2 regions of the Catenuloplanes niger genome follow, and region 1 is predicted to be linked to the other one. Evidence: riboswitches for the same ligand, from Rfam matches in the RefSeq annotation. Region 1 holds a riboswitch; the other holds the start of a gene.
What was found. A riboswitch is a leader RNA that binds a small molecule or an ion and turns the genes downstream of it on or off. The one in region 1 is predicted to bind cobalamin.
Positions count from the first base shown of each region.

Region 2: another riboswitch for cobalamin. It lies ahead of J2S44_RS40140 (FecCD family ABC transporter permease); the one in region 1 lies ahead of bluB (5,6-dimethylbenzimidazole synthase).

Region 1 covers NZ_JAVDYC010000001.1:9,502,206-9,509,193, reverse strand. Annotated here, with positions in the region: gene J2S44_RS41880 (alpha/beta fold hydrolase) at 1-278, shown strand, start outside; gene J2S44_RS41875 (class I SAM-dependent methyltransferase) at 395-1,108, opposite strand; gene J2S44_RS41870 (hypothetical protein) at 1,172-2,083, shown strand; gene J2S44_RS41865 (RNA polymerase sigma factor) at 2,108-3,349, opposite strand; gene J2S44_RS41860 (YciI family protein) at 3,346-3,669, opposite strand; gene pgm (phosphoglucomutase (alpha-D-glucose-1,6-bisphosphate-dependent)) at 3,957-5,600, opposite strand; cobalamin riboswitch at 5,950-6,153, shown strand; gene bluB (5,6-dimethylbenzimidazole synthase) at 6,190-6,837, shown strand.
Region 2 covers NZ_JAVDYC010000001.1:9,141,750-9,148,737, reverse strand. Annotated here, with positions in the region: gene J2S44_RS40150 (GTP-binding protein) at 1-741, shown strand, start outside; gene J2S44_RS40145 (type B 50S ribosomal protein L31) at 767-1,021, shown strand; cobalamin riboswitch at 1,205-1,388, shown strand; gene J2S44_RS40140 (FecCD family ABC transporter permease) at 1,477-2,478, shown strand; gene J2S44_RS40135 (ABC transporter ATP-binding protein) at 2,475-3,305, shown strand; gene J2S44_RS40130 (ABC transporter substrate-binding protein) at 3,302-4,399, shown strand; gene J2S44_RS40125 (response regulator) at 4,505-5,152, opposite strand; gene J2S44_RS40120 (sensor histidine kinase) at 5,152-6,342, opposite strand; gene J2S44_RS40115 (serine hydrolase domain-containing protein) at 6,335-6,988, shown strand, end outside.

The DNA of each region.
Region 1 (6,988 bases):
TCGACGGCGTGCCGGACGCGGTCGTCGCGGAGGCCCCGGCGCACGTCCGCGAGCAGGTCAGCGCGGAGTGGGCCGAGCCGTGGCCGCTGGCCGCGTGGCCGGACGTGCCGACGACGGTGCTCATCGCCCGCGCGGACCGGTTCTTCCCGGCGGAGTTCCAGCGCCGGGTGGCCGCGGACCGGCTGGGCGTCGTCCCGGACGAGATCGACGGCGGCCACGCGGTGGCGCTCAGCCACCCGGTCCAGCTCGCCGACCGGCTGATCGCCTACCTCGGCTGATCTTCTCGCCCGAGCCGGCCCGCTGATCCGCGCTGATCCGCGCTGATCCGCGCTGGTCCGCGCTGGTCCGCGCTGGTCCGCGCTGGTCCGCGCTGATCCGCGCTGATCCGCGCCGGTCAGGCGGGGGTGCGGGCGAGGAGGAGGCGGTAGTGCGGGGTGCCGTCGCGGCGGTTGCCGAGGGCGGGCAGGTCGACGGCGTCGACGGCGAAACCGGCCGCGGTCAGCGCGGCCTGGATCGCGGGCTGCGTCATGATCCGGTAGTACATGACGAACGGCGGGCGCCACAACGCGTTGCGCACCCGCATCGCCGCGTCGAAGCCGCCCGTCACCCAGTACGCCGGCGAGGTCGGCGGCGGCGGCGTGCCGACCGGCACCGCGAACAGGCCGCCGGGCCGCAGCGCGCGATGCACGCCGCCGAAGAGCGCGGGACGCTCGGACGGCAGGAAATGGCCGAGCGCGCCGAACGTGACGGCCAGGTCGAACTCCGCGTCGAACGGCAGATCCCGCGCGTCGGCCCGGACGACCGTGGCGTCCGGGTGGGCCGCGCCGGCCCGGGCGAGCATCCCGGCGCTGAAGTCCACACCGGTCACCCGCTCGGTGCAGAGCGGCCCGAGCACGCCCAGGCCGGCGCCGGTGCCGGTGCAGACGTCCAGCCCGGCGCGGAACGGGCCGAGCGGGCGCAGCGCGTCCGCGGTCGCGGTGAGCAGCGGGTCCGGCGTACGGAACGGGGTGTGGTCGAACTTCGGCGCCAGCAGGTCGTAGCCGCGCTCGACCGACGTCAGCGCCTGCCCGGCCAGCTCGCGCAGCGACGGTCCCTGCGGCGAGAACATCGGCCGAGCGTACCGCGCCCGGCGCCGCCCGAAACGGGTTGACGCACGGGCGACCATGGTGGGGTGAGGACGCCGTTGCAGGGCGGGCTGCTGGCTCCGGGCACGCTGACCGGCGCGGTGGTGGAGATCGCCTGCGACGAGTCCGGGTTCTCCGGCACCAACCTGCTGCACCCCGGCATGCCGGTGATCGCGCACGCGAGCGTGGACCTCCGCGTGGACGAGGCGGTCGCGCTGATCGAGGCGCTGCGGTCGGAGTTCCGCCGCTCACCGCACGAGCTGAAGTCCGGCGGCCTGCTGCGCGGCCCGGACGCGCCCGCGGCCCGCCGGTGGCTGCTGGACGCGTTGCGCGGCCGGGCGCACGTGCACCTGCTCGACAAAGAGTTCTTCCTGGTCACCCGCGTGGTGGACCTGCTGCTCGGCGAGCCGTCCTACGTCGGCGGCACCCGGCTGGCCCGGGCGTACCGGCGGGAGGCGGAGGCGCTGCACCGGGGTGGCCGCGCGGCCGGGCCCGGCTGGCCCGCGTTCCTGGGCGCGTTCGTCGATCTGGTGCGCACCAAGCGGCGCGTGCCCGGCGCCGCCGAACGGTTCCTGCACGCCCGCGACACGCTGCTCCGGGCGGTGACGGATCCGGCGGCCGTCGCGGTGCTCACCGCGATCGAGGCCGGCCGGGCCCGGGAGCTGCCGCACCGGCGCGACGACGACCCGGCGATCCCGCCGCCGCTCGAACCGCTGCTGCCCGCGCTGGCCGAGACCGTGCTGACCTGGGCCGGCGGCGGACGGCAGGTGCTGGTCACGCACGACGAGCAGAGCGCGCTCACCGCCACCCGGCTGCGCCGCCTGCAGGCCGCGCTGGCCGACGGCTCGGGCCGGTCACCGCTGGCCGGCCTGGTGATGGCCGACTCCCGCACCGACCCGCGCGTGCAGGTCGCCGACCTCCTGGCCGGCGTCGCCCGCCGCGCGCCGCACCCGGCCTGACCCGCCCCGGGCCGGGGCGCGGCGTCATCCGAGCTGGTCGCGGCGGCGGGTCAGGTACGCGGTCTCGGCCGTGTTGCCGGCCAGTGCGATCGCCCGGTCGTACGCGGCGCGCGCGTCGGTGCTCCAGCCGAGCCGGCGCAGCAGGTCGGCGCGGGTCGCGTGGAACGCGTGGTAGCCGGCCAGCGGCTCCTCGAGGCGGTCGACCGCGGCCAGCGCCACGTCCGGGCCGTCCAGCTCCGCGACCGCGACCGCGCGGTTGAGTGCCACGATCGGCGACGGGTCGAGGTGGGCGAGCCGGTCGTAGAGCGCGACGATCTGCGTCCAGCCCGTGTCGCGCACGTCCCGCGCGGCCGTGTGCACCGCGTTGATCGCCGCCAGGAGCTGGTAGCGGCCGGGCGGCTGCCCGGTGGCCAGGCGCTCGACCAGCAGCCGGTGGCCCTCCTCGATCAACTCGGTGTCCCAGGCGCCGCGGTCCTGCTCGCCGAGCGCGATCAGCTCGCCGCTCGCCGAGACGCGGGCGGTCCGGCGCGCCTCGGTGAGCAGCATCAGCGCGAGCAGGCCGGCAACCTCACCGTCCGCCGACAGCAGCGAACGGACCAGGCGGGCCAGCCGGATCGCCTCCGCGGTCAGCTCCTGGCGTACCGGCGGCGTCTCCGGCCCGGTCGCCAGATAGCCCTCGTTGAAGATCAGGTACAGCGCCGCGAGGACGCCGGAGACGCGTTCCGGCAGGTCGGCGGCGGACGGCACCCGGTACGGGATGCGGGCCGCCTTGATCTTGGTCTTGGCCCGGGTGATCCGCTGCGCCATCGCGGTCTCCCGCACCAGGAACGCGCGCGCGATCTCCGCCACGGTGAGCCCGCCGACCATGCGCAGCGTCAGCGCGATCCGGGTCTCCGGCCCGAGCGCCGGATGACAGCACGTGAAGATCAGCCGGAGCCGGTCGTCGTCGATCGCCCCGGTCGGCGCGGCCGGCTCGTCGTCGTGGAGCATCCGCGCCTCCCGGTGCTTCTCGTCGCGCCGGCTCTCCCGCCGGATCCGGTCGATCGCCTTCCGGTGCGCGGTGGTGGTCAGCCAGGCACCGGGATTCGGCGGTACGCCGTCGGCCGGCCACCGCTCGACCGCGGTGGCGAACGCCTCCGCCGCGGCCTCCTCCGCCACGTCCAGGTCACCGAAGCGCCGGGCCAGCGCCGCGACCACCCACGCCCACTCCGCCCGGTGCGCCCGCGTCACCGCCTCGGCCGCACCGGGCTGATCGGGGCCGGTCACAGGAACGGCCGCACCTCGACCCGCCGGTTGCAGGCCCGCGAACCGTCCGCCGCGGTCGCGAGTGCCGCGTCCAGGTCCGGCGCCTCGACGATCCAGAAGCCGGCGATGAACTCCTTCGTCTCCACGAACGGCCCGTCCGTGAACACCGGTGCCGCGCCCCGGTTGTCGATCACGGTGGCGGTCTCCGGTGCCGCGAGCCCGCCGGCGAACACCCAGTTGCCGTCCGCCCGCACCCGCTCGTTGAACGTGGTGATCGCCGCCGTCTCCACCGGTGTCGCGGAGCCGGTCCGGTCGTCGATCACGGAAACCAGGTACTGCATGTCGGCTCATCTCCCGTACGTCCGGCGCCCTCGTGGCAGCCTCTCACCCCTTCCACGAACGCGGCCGCCCCGATCCGACACCGCCCCCGGGAAAATCGGGGCGCGGCCGGGACGTGACCGGCCGCGCCGCCGGCGTGCTCGCCGGTGACCACGGCGTGACCGGCTCCGCCGCGGCGGCCGGAGCGGAGCGCCGGCGGAGTCGGAGGACGCCGCGGGTTGGCCCGCGGGAGCACGCCCGGCGCGCCCACGACGGAGGTGGGAAGATCCGGGCCCGGGTTTCCGGCGGGTCAGGCCTTCAGTGCCGCCGACACCAGCTCGCGCGCCTCGTCCTGGATCTGGGCCAGGTGGTCGTCGCCCTTGAAGGACTCCGCGTAGATCTTGTAGACGTCCTCGGTGCCGGACGGGCGGGCCGCGAACCAGCCGTTCTCGGTCGTGACCTTCAGGCCGCCCAGCGCGGCGCCGTTGCCGGGCGCCGACGTGAGCGTGGCCGTGATCGGCTCGCCGGCCAGCGAGGTCGCGGTGACCTGGGACGGGGAGAGCTTGGCCAGGACCGCCTTCTCCTCGCGGGTGGCGGGCGCGTCGATCCGCGCGTAGGACGGCGCGCCGAACCGCGCGACCAGCTCGCCGTAGTGCTGGGACGGCGACCTGCCGGTCACCGCCTGGATCTCGGAGGCGAGCAGGCAGAGCAGGATGCCGTCCTTGTCGGTGGTCCAGACCGAGCCGTCGCGGCGCAGGAACGAGGCGCCGGCGCTCTCCTCGCCGCCGAACGCGACCGAGCCGTCGAGCAGGCCGGGGACGAACCACTTGAAGCCGACCGGGACCTCGACCAGCCGGCGGCCGAGCGACGCGGCCACCCGGTTGATCATCGAGGACGAGACGAGCGTCTTGCCCACCGCGGCGTCCGCGGACCAGCCGGACCGGGAGCCGTAGAGGTACTGGATCGCGACCGCGAGATAGTGGTTCGGGTTCATCAGGCCGCCGTCCGGCGTGACGATGCCGTGCCGGTCCGCGTCCGCGTCGTTGCCGGTGGCGATCTGGTACGCGTCGCGCTTGCCGATCAGCGACGCCATCGCGTACGGCGAGGAACAGTCCATCCGGATCTTGCCGTCCCAGTCCAGCGTCATGAACGGCCAGGCCGGGTCCGTCTCCGGGTTGACCACGGTCAGGTCCAGACGGTGCCGGTCCGCGATCTCCCCCCAGTACGCCACGCTGGCGCCGCCGAGCGGGTCCGCGCCGATCCGCACGCCCGCGTCGCGCACCGCGTCCAGGTCGAGCACGGACGGCAGGTCGTCCACGTAGGAGGCCAGATAGTCGTACCGGCCGGTGGTGTCCGCGTTGACCGCCCGCGCGTACGGCATCCGGCGCACCCCGGTCAGCCCGTCCGCGATCAGCGCGTTCGCCCGGTCCTGGATCCACTTCGTGGCGTCCGTGTCGGCCGGGCCGCCGTTCGGCGGGTTGTACTTGAACCCGCCGTCCGCCGGCGGGTTGTGCGACGGCGTGACGACCACACCGTCCGCGAGCCCGGTGCGCCGGCCGCGGTTCGCGGTCAGGATCGCATGCGACAGCGCCGGCGTCGGCGTGAACCCGTCCCGGCTGTCCAGCAGCACGGTCACGCCGTTCGCCGCGAACACCTCGACCGCGCTTGTCGTGGCCGGCTCGGACAGCGCGTGCGTGTCCCGCCCGATGAACAGCGGGCCGTCGACGCCCTGCTCCTCCCGGTACTCACAGATCGCCTGGCTGATCGCCACGATGTGGTCCTCGTTGAACGCGGAATTCAGCGACGACCCACGATGGCCGGACGTCCCGAACGCCACCTGCTGCGCGGGCACGTTCACATCCGGATGCCGGTCGCGATAGGCGGCGAGCAACTCCGCCACATCGATCAGGTCGCCCGGCTCCGCGGGCTGGCCGGCACGGGGGTGAACAGACACGGCGGTCTCCTCGGGTTTCGCGCATGAGGACGTCTTGCCTCGACCCTAATGTCCACCCGCGTCACCCGCCCGCCACACCCCCGAGATCACGTCACCACCCGGGCCCACACCGGCCCGCCCGCGCTCACCGCTGGGCGGCGTGCCGCGGCGATCATCGACCGATGCGAAAAGGTCGTCGCGAGGGCCGGACGACCTCACTTTCGCATCGGTCAATGATCACCCTGGTCGTGGTGCGCGGGTGGTCATCTGAGTGCTCGCGTGCTTTCGCCGGCCGGGGAGGGCGCACGCGCGTACGTACCGCCGGATGGGCTTGTGATCTGGTCCTCGCGGGCGGGTAGGGTGCCGGATGGCACGAACTTTGTTGCGAGGTGCCCGGCCGGCGACGGCGGGGAGAATCGGGAAGCCGGTGTGAATCCGGCACGGGCCCGCCGCGGTGACCGGGGAGCTGCCGCCCATGCGCGTACGCGCGGCCACTGGCCCTGACCGGCTGGGAAGGCGGGCGGTGAGGTGACGATCCGGGAGTCCGAAGACCGGCCTCGCGCCTGATGACCCCGGCATGCCCGGGGCCGGACCGCAGCGGGAGCCTGCCGTGAACCATGACCTGTACGAGATCATCCACCGTCGCCGGGACGTCCGCGGCCAGTTCACCGGTGAACCGGTACCGGACGCCGTGCTCGACCGGGTGCTCGGCGCCGCACACGCGGCACCGAGCGTGGGACTGTCCCAGCCGTGGGACTTCGTGATCGTCCGCGGCCGCGCGACCCGGGAGGGGTTCCACGACCACGTACGCCGGGAGCGCGAGGTGTTCGCGGCCACGCTGGACGCGGACGCGGCGGCCCGGTTCGCCCGCATCAAGATCGACGGCGTGCTGGAGTCGACGCTGTCGATCGTGGTCACCTACGACCCGGACCGGGGCGGCCCGGCCGTGCTCGGACGGCACGCGATCGCGGACGCCGGGCTCTACTCCGCCTGCCTCGCCGTGCAGAACCTGTGGCTGGCCGCGACCGCGGAACGGCTCGGCGTCGGCTGGGTGTCGTTCTACCGCGAGGAGTTCGTCCGCGACCTGCTCGGCATCCCGGCCACCATCCGGCCGATCGCCTGGCTGTGCGTCGGCCCGGTCACCCACCTCGAGGACACACCCGACCTCGAACGCCACGGCTGGCGCCACCGCCGCCCCCTGCGCCTCGCCCGGCACGACGACCGGTGGGGTACCCACAGCGAGCCCGCCCCGCGATAGCCGGCGAGGCCGGTTGCCCGGCCCGCCCCGGTCGCCGTTCGCCCGGGTCCTTCCGGCTCTGCCTCGGCAGCACGGGGGCGGGCTGAGCCCGTCCCCGCGCGGGTCCTGCTCCGCTCGCCCCGCCGCTCGGTGCCGGCCGCGGTGTGTCGGC
Region 2 (6,988 bases), 360 kb from region 1:
TCCGTCGCCGAGGTGGTCTGCCATCAGCTCGAGTACGCGGACACGGTCGTCCTGCACGGGGAGGCGCCCGGCGGCGGGCTCGAGACGGCCCGGCTGCAGATCCTGCTGCACCGGCTGGTGCCCTGGGCGACACACCTGCACGTACCCGCCGGCCCGGCCACGTTCCCGTCAACGTCAACGTCAACGTCAACGGCGCGGCATGAGCCCGGCATCCCGGACCCGCTGATCCGCAGCCTGGAGGGATACCCGGTCGGCGTGGACGAGCCGATGCCGGACTGCGGCGTGGTGTCGCTGCTGTTCCGGGCGCGCCGGCCGTTCCATCCCGCGCGCCTGCACGCGCTGCTGGAAACCGTGACCCGCGAGACGGTACGGGCCCGCGGCGTCTGCTGGATCGCCAGTCAGCCGGACACGGTGCTGGCCTGGGAGTCGGCCGGCTGCGCGGTGTCGCTCCACGCGCTCGGCCACTGGCTCGACGCGCTGCCCCCGGCCCACCTGGCGCACGCCGGCGACCGGCGCCGGCTCGCCGCCGACCTGGACTGGGACCCGTACTACGGCGACCGGCACACCCGGCTGGCCTTCGTCGGGATCGACACCGACGCCGCCGACCTGCACCGCGACCTGACCGCCTGCCTGCTCACCGACCCGGAACTGGCCGAGGGCGCGGACGGCTGGCGCGGCTGGGACGACCCGTTCGCCGGCTGCTTCCCGCTGCCGGCGCTCACCCCCGCCTCGCTCACGTAGGCGTACCCACGAAAGGAACCACCGCATGAAGTCCGGAATCCACCCGTCCTACCACTACGTCGTCTACCGCGACCGCAGCGCCGGCTTCTCCTTCCTCACCCGGTCGACCGCCACCAGCGACCGCACCGTCGAATGGGAGGACGGCAACACCTACCCGGTGCTCGACGTCGAGATCTCCGCCGCCAGCCACCCGTTCTGGACCGGCCGCCAGCGCCTGCTCGACACCGCGGGCCGGGTGGAGAAGTTCCGCGCCAAGTACGGGCTGACGACACCCCGGTGACACAGTCCCGGCGACGTGCGTCGCGGCTGAACAGCCGTCGCGGCTGAACAGCCGTCGCGGGTGAACAGCCGTCGCGGCTGAACAGCCGTCGCGGGTGAACAGCCGTCGCGGCTGAACAGCCGTCGCGGGTGACGGGCGTCGCGGTCCGCCGGTCGCCGGAACCGGCCGGCGGACCGCGTGTGCTAGTGTCCGGCGCGAGTCGACCGCATCCCGACGGATGCCAGGGAACTCCGGTGCGAATCCGGGACTGGCGCGCAGCGGTAAGGGCGACGGCGGCACGACAACGCCACTGGGGAGCTTCTTCCTGGGAAGGCCGTGCCGCCGGCTGACCCCGAGTCCGAAGACCTGTCGGCTCACCGCTGTCGATTGGACTCTCGCGATCAGGGTCTCCAGACCCGAGAGGCCCCCTCGCTGTGGACCTGAGACCACCCCGCCGGCTGCCGTTCTGGCCGCTCATGATCGTGCTGGTCGTCGCTACGGTGCTCAGCGTGATCGGCTCGCTCGGTTTCGGCTCCGAACGCATCCCGCCGGCCGACGTGGTCGCGGCCGTCACCGACCGGCTCACCGGTGCCGCCCCCGGCCGCTGGGACGTCATCGTCTGGGAACTGCGGCTGCCCCGGGCGCTCATGGCGGTGGTCGTGGGCGCGGGCCTGGCCGTCGCCGGTGCCGGGATGCAGACCCTGGTCCGCAACTCGCTGGCCGACCCGTACCTGCTCGGCATCAGCTCCGGCGCCTCGGTCGGCGCGACGGCCGCCATCACCACCGGCGCGCTCGCCGGCTTCGGCATCTACGCCGTCTCGGCCGGCGCGCTGCTGGGCGCGGTCGGTTCCGCGGTGCTGATCTGGCTGATCGCCACGGCGCAGGGTGGCCTGACCCCGTTGCGGCTGGTGCTGTCCGGCGTGGTGCTCTCCTCCGGGTTGTCGGCGATCGCGTCGCTGCTGGTCTTCCTCAGCGACGACGCGCGTGCGGCGAACTCGGTGATGTTCTGGATGCTGGGCAGCGTCGGCGGCGCCACCTGGGAGAAGTTGTGGATCCCCGCGCTGCTCGTCGTCGTGCTCGCGGCCGGGATGCTGGCGATCCACCGCTGGCTGGACGCGCTCGCCGCCGGGCCGGAGACCGCTGCGGCACTCGGGGTCGGCGTGGCCGGCCTGCGCACGACGCTGTTCGTCGGCCTGTCCGTGCTGGTCGGCGTGCTGGTGGCGGTGAGCGGAGGCGTCGGATTCGTCGGGCTGATCGTGCCGCACGCGGCCCGGCTGGTCGTCGGCGCCCGGCACCGCGTCGTCCTCCCGGTCGCGGCGGTGACGGGCGCGGTGTTCCTGGTGTGGGTGGACGTGCTCGCCCGGGTGGCGGTGCGGCCGCAGGAGATCCCGCTGGGCGTGGTGACCGGTGTGCTCGGCGCCCCGCTGTTCCTGCTCCTGATGGGCCGCTCCCAGTACCGGTTCGGTGGCGACCGGTGACCGCGCTGCGCCTGGCCGGCGTCGCCGCCCGCCTGGGCGGCCGCACCGTGCTGCGCGACGTCGACCTCGAGGTCCCGGACGGTACGCGGCTGGGGATCATCGGCGTGAACGGCGCCGGCAAGACGACGCTGCTGCGGGTGCTGGCCGGCGTGCTGACCCCCAGCGCCGGAACCGCGCTGATCGCCGACGGACCGGACCGGCTCGTCGACCTGCGCCGGTTGCCGGCCCGGGAACGCGCCCGCCGGCTGGCCTTCGTGCCGCAGGAGGACGTGATGACCGCGGAGCTGCGGGTCGGCGAGATGGTCGCGCTCGGCCGAGTCCCGCAGACCCGGCCGTGGGCGCGCGGTGGCCGCGCCGAGCACGAGCTCGTGCGGGCCGCGCTCGACGCGGTCGGGCTGGCCGACCGGATCGACTCCGCCTGCGACCAACTGTCCGGTGGCGAACGGCGCCGGGCCGTACTGGCCCGGGGCCTGGTGCAGCAGTGCCCGGTGATGCTGCTCGACGAGCCGACCAACCACCTCGACGTCGCCTGGCAGCTCGACCTGCTGGGCGTTCTCGCCGCCCGGGCCCGGACGCTGGTGGCCACGGTGCACGACCTCGACCTGGCGCTGCGTTTCTTCGACCGGCTGGCCGTCGTCGGCTGGCCGGCCGGCGCGGACCGGACGGCGGAACCCGCGAGCGTCGTCGCCGTCGGCCCGCCCGGCGAGGTGCTCAGCGCCGCGCACGTGGAGTCGCACTTCGGTGTCGGCTCCGTGCAGGTGCCGCATCCCGCGCGTGCACAGCTGCACCTGCTCATCCACCCTCGAGAGGACGCCTCACCGATATGAGTCCCGTTTCGTCCGGCCGCACCCGCACCGCGATCGCGGCCGGCGCCGCCCTCGTGCTGAGCCTGTCCGCGTGCGGCTCCGGCTCCTCCGCCGGCGCCGCCGGTGCCGGTGGTACCGGCGGTGGTGCGATCACCGTGCAGAACTGCGGGCAGGACGTGAGCGTGGACGGTCCGGTGAACCGGCTCTACGCCTACGACGGCGGCATCATCTCGATCGCGCTGGCCGCCGGTGCGCGTGACCAGCTGATCGCGGTCACCGGGCTGGACCGCGACCGGGACGTGCTCACCCTGGCCTATCCCGACGCGCGGGTGAACGAGCTGACCGTGGTCGGTGACCAGTACCCCACGCTGGAGAACGTCCTGGCCGCCGACCCGGAGATGATGTTCGCCGGGTACGGCTACGGGTTCAGCGAGTCGCGCAACCTGATGCCGGAGGATCTGACGGCGCACGGCATCAAGACGTACCTGCTCAGCGAGACCTGTAAGCAGGACGACGGCGCGCGCGGCACGATGGACGCGTGGACCGCGCTCACCACCGACCTGCGCAACATCGGTGAGCTGACCGGTCACCGGCCGACCGCGGACGCCGTCGTCGCCGACATCGAGCAGCGTCGCGCGGCGCTGGCGGCCGCGCCCCGGAACGGCGAGGCACCGACCGCGTTCCTCTTCGACTCGGGCACCGACGCGATCTTCACCTCCGGCTCGTACGGCGGCCCGCAGGCCGTCTTCGACGCGGCGGGCGTCACGAACGCGACCGCCGACGTCTCGGACACCTGGACGGAGGTCGGCTGGGAGCGGCTCGCCGCGGCCGACCCGGACATCATCTTCTTCGTCGACTACTCCGGTCAGACCTACCAGCAGAAGGTGGACGTGCTGAAGGCCAACCCGGCGTCGCGGAACCTGACGGCCGTCAAGGAGGAACGGTTCGTCAACCTGCCGTACGCGCTGTGGGTCTCCGGCCCGCTGAACATCGACTCGGCGGAATGGGTGCGCAAGGCGGTCGAGCACTTCGGTCTCGCACCGGCCTCGTCGATCACGCCGACCCTGGACATCAACCAGCTCAGCGACCTGCCCGGCAACGCCTGGCTCGACTGAGCCGGCGGCGGCGCGTGAACGGTGCGGCGGCATCGTCCGGTCCTTCCTGTGCGGGTGTTGGTGCCGGCCCGGTGCAGTCCGGACCGGTGTAGGCCGGGCCCGGTGTCAGCCGGTGGTGAGGCCGGACTCGTAGCCGGCGATCACCAGCTGGGCGCGGTCGCGGGCCTGCAACTTGGTGAGCAGGCTGCCGATGTGGGTCTTGAGGGTGCCTCGGCTGATGTGCATGGTCGCCTCGATCTCGCTGTTGGACAGGCCCCGGGTGATCAGGGCGAGGACGTCCCGCTCGCGTGGGGTGATGCCGTCCAGGGACCGGCGCGCGGCCGTCCGGTGCAGCGACGCGGCGATCAGGCGGCGGGTCACGCTGGGCGCGAGCAGCGCCTCACCGGCGGCGACCGTGTGAATCGCGTCGATCAGGCGTGGTGGCGTGACGTCCTTCAGCACGAACCCGCTCGCACCCGCCCGCAGCGCCCGGTAGACGTGGTCGTCCAGGTCGAACGTGGTCAGCACCAGCACCTGCGGTGCCGGGTCGGTGGCGGTGATTCGCTCGGTCGCGGCGATGCCGTCCATGTCGGGCATCCGCACGTCCATCAGCACCACGTCCGGCCGGTGGCTGACGGCGTGCGCGACGGCCTCCCGGCCGGTGGCGGCCTCGGCGACCACCATCAGTCCCGGCGTCGCGTCGAGCAGCTCCCGGATCGTCTCGCGGAACACCGGCTCGTCGTCGGCCAGCAGGACGCGCAGCTCTCGGCCCATCATGCCGGAACCGCCGGGATCGGCAGCCGGGCCCGGACCGCGAACCCGCCACCCGGCTCCGCGGCGGCGGACAGACGCCCGCCGTGCTGCGCGGCCCGTTCCCGCATGCCGCGAAGGCCGTGACCGGGTGTGGGAGACGCCGAACCGCCGGAGCCGTCGTCCACCACCGTCAGCGAGACCTCGCCGGGCGACACCGCCACGGTGACCCGGCAGTGGGTGGCGTCGGCGTGGCGGCGCACGTTGGTCAGCGCCTCCCGGACGATGTCGTGCACGGAGGTTCGCAGCTCCCGCGGCAACGGTGCCAGGTCGGGCGCGTCGAGCGTGACGTCCAGGCCGGCCACCCGGGCGTCTCCGACGAGCCGCTCGAGACCGTCGCCGGTGGTGTCCCGGAGGCCGTCGAGCACGACGCGCACGTCATCGAGCGCCGCCCGGCTGATCCGCTCGATGGTCTGCAGCGCGGCCTGCCGGTCCGTCTCCAGATGGTTCGCGACCGCGGCCCTCATCGCGATCACGCTGAGGTTGTGCCCCACCACGTCGTGCACGTCCCGCGCGATGCGTAACCGCTCCTCCGCGACCGCCCGGGCCGTCTGCAGCGCCGCGATCTCGGCGGTCTGCGCGCGGTGGTTCCGGACGATCCATGCGAGCGCCCACCCGCCCGCGAGCACCACCGTCCCGTAACCGGCCACGGTCCACGGCGCGGTGCTGAACGACTCCGTGCGCTCGTCGACCCCGGCCGTGGGAAGCCCGGTGACGAGCGCGTCGAACAGCCCGGAGCCCAGAAAACCGGTGAGGGCGGCGCCGAGCGCCCAGCGCCCGGCTCGCGCCGACGAGAGCGCGACGGGATAGGCCGCGAACGCCAGCGCGTAGATCGAGACCTCCGCGCCGGCCCCGGTGAGCACCGTGGCGACCGTCGCCACGAGGACCATGCCGAGAACCGGCCGGGGCCACCGGCGGCGGACCGCCAGTGGCAGGCCGAGGAGCACGGCGATCAGCCACACCCACCAGCCGGACACCGGCCTCATGAGCACGACCGCGCTCGTCACCGCCAGTGCGACCGTCAGGTCGGCCACCGTCAGGACGAGCCGCCACAACGTCATGTGCCCACCGTAGTGACGGTGCGCCGCGCCCGCCTCGGACCACGGTCCGATGCGGACCGGGCCGCCGGCGTCGAAGACTCGTGCCGTGCTCACCCATGTCATCGCCGCCCTGGCCCTCGCCATCGCCGTGCCCGCTCTTCCCGCGACGCGCGCCGGCGCCGTCGGCGTCGGCGTCGGCGCCACGGCCGCCGTCGACGGCAGTGCGATCGACGCCGCCGTCCGGGCCTACCGCGACGCGACCCGCATCCCGGGCATCGCCGTGGCCGTCGTCCGCGGGCGGACCGTGCTGCACGCCGCCGGATACGGGCGCACCGCGGCCGGTGCTCCCGTCACCGACCGGACCGTGCTGCCGATCGCCTCGCTCAGCAAGTCCGTCACCGCGCTCGCGGTGATGCAGCTCGTGGAGTCCGGCCGCATCCGGCTCGACGCGCCCGTGCACGACCAGCTTCCGGAGTTCACCATGGCCGACGAGCGGGCCGCCACGATCACCGTGCGGCAGCTGCTCGACCACACCTCCGGCATGTCCGACACGACCTACCGGCCGGTCAGCGGCCACTCCCCGACGACGCCACGAGAGCTGGTCGCGTCGATGCGCGGCGCCCGGCTCGCCGCCGACCCCGGCTCCCGCTTCGAGTACCACAATCCGAACTATCAGGTCGCCGCCCGCCTGGTCGAGGTGGCCGGCGGGCAGGACTTCCAGGCATATCTGCATGAGCACGTGTTCGCGCCGCTCGGCATG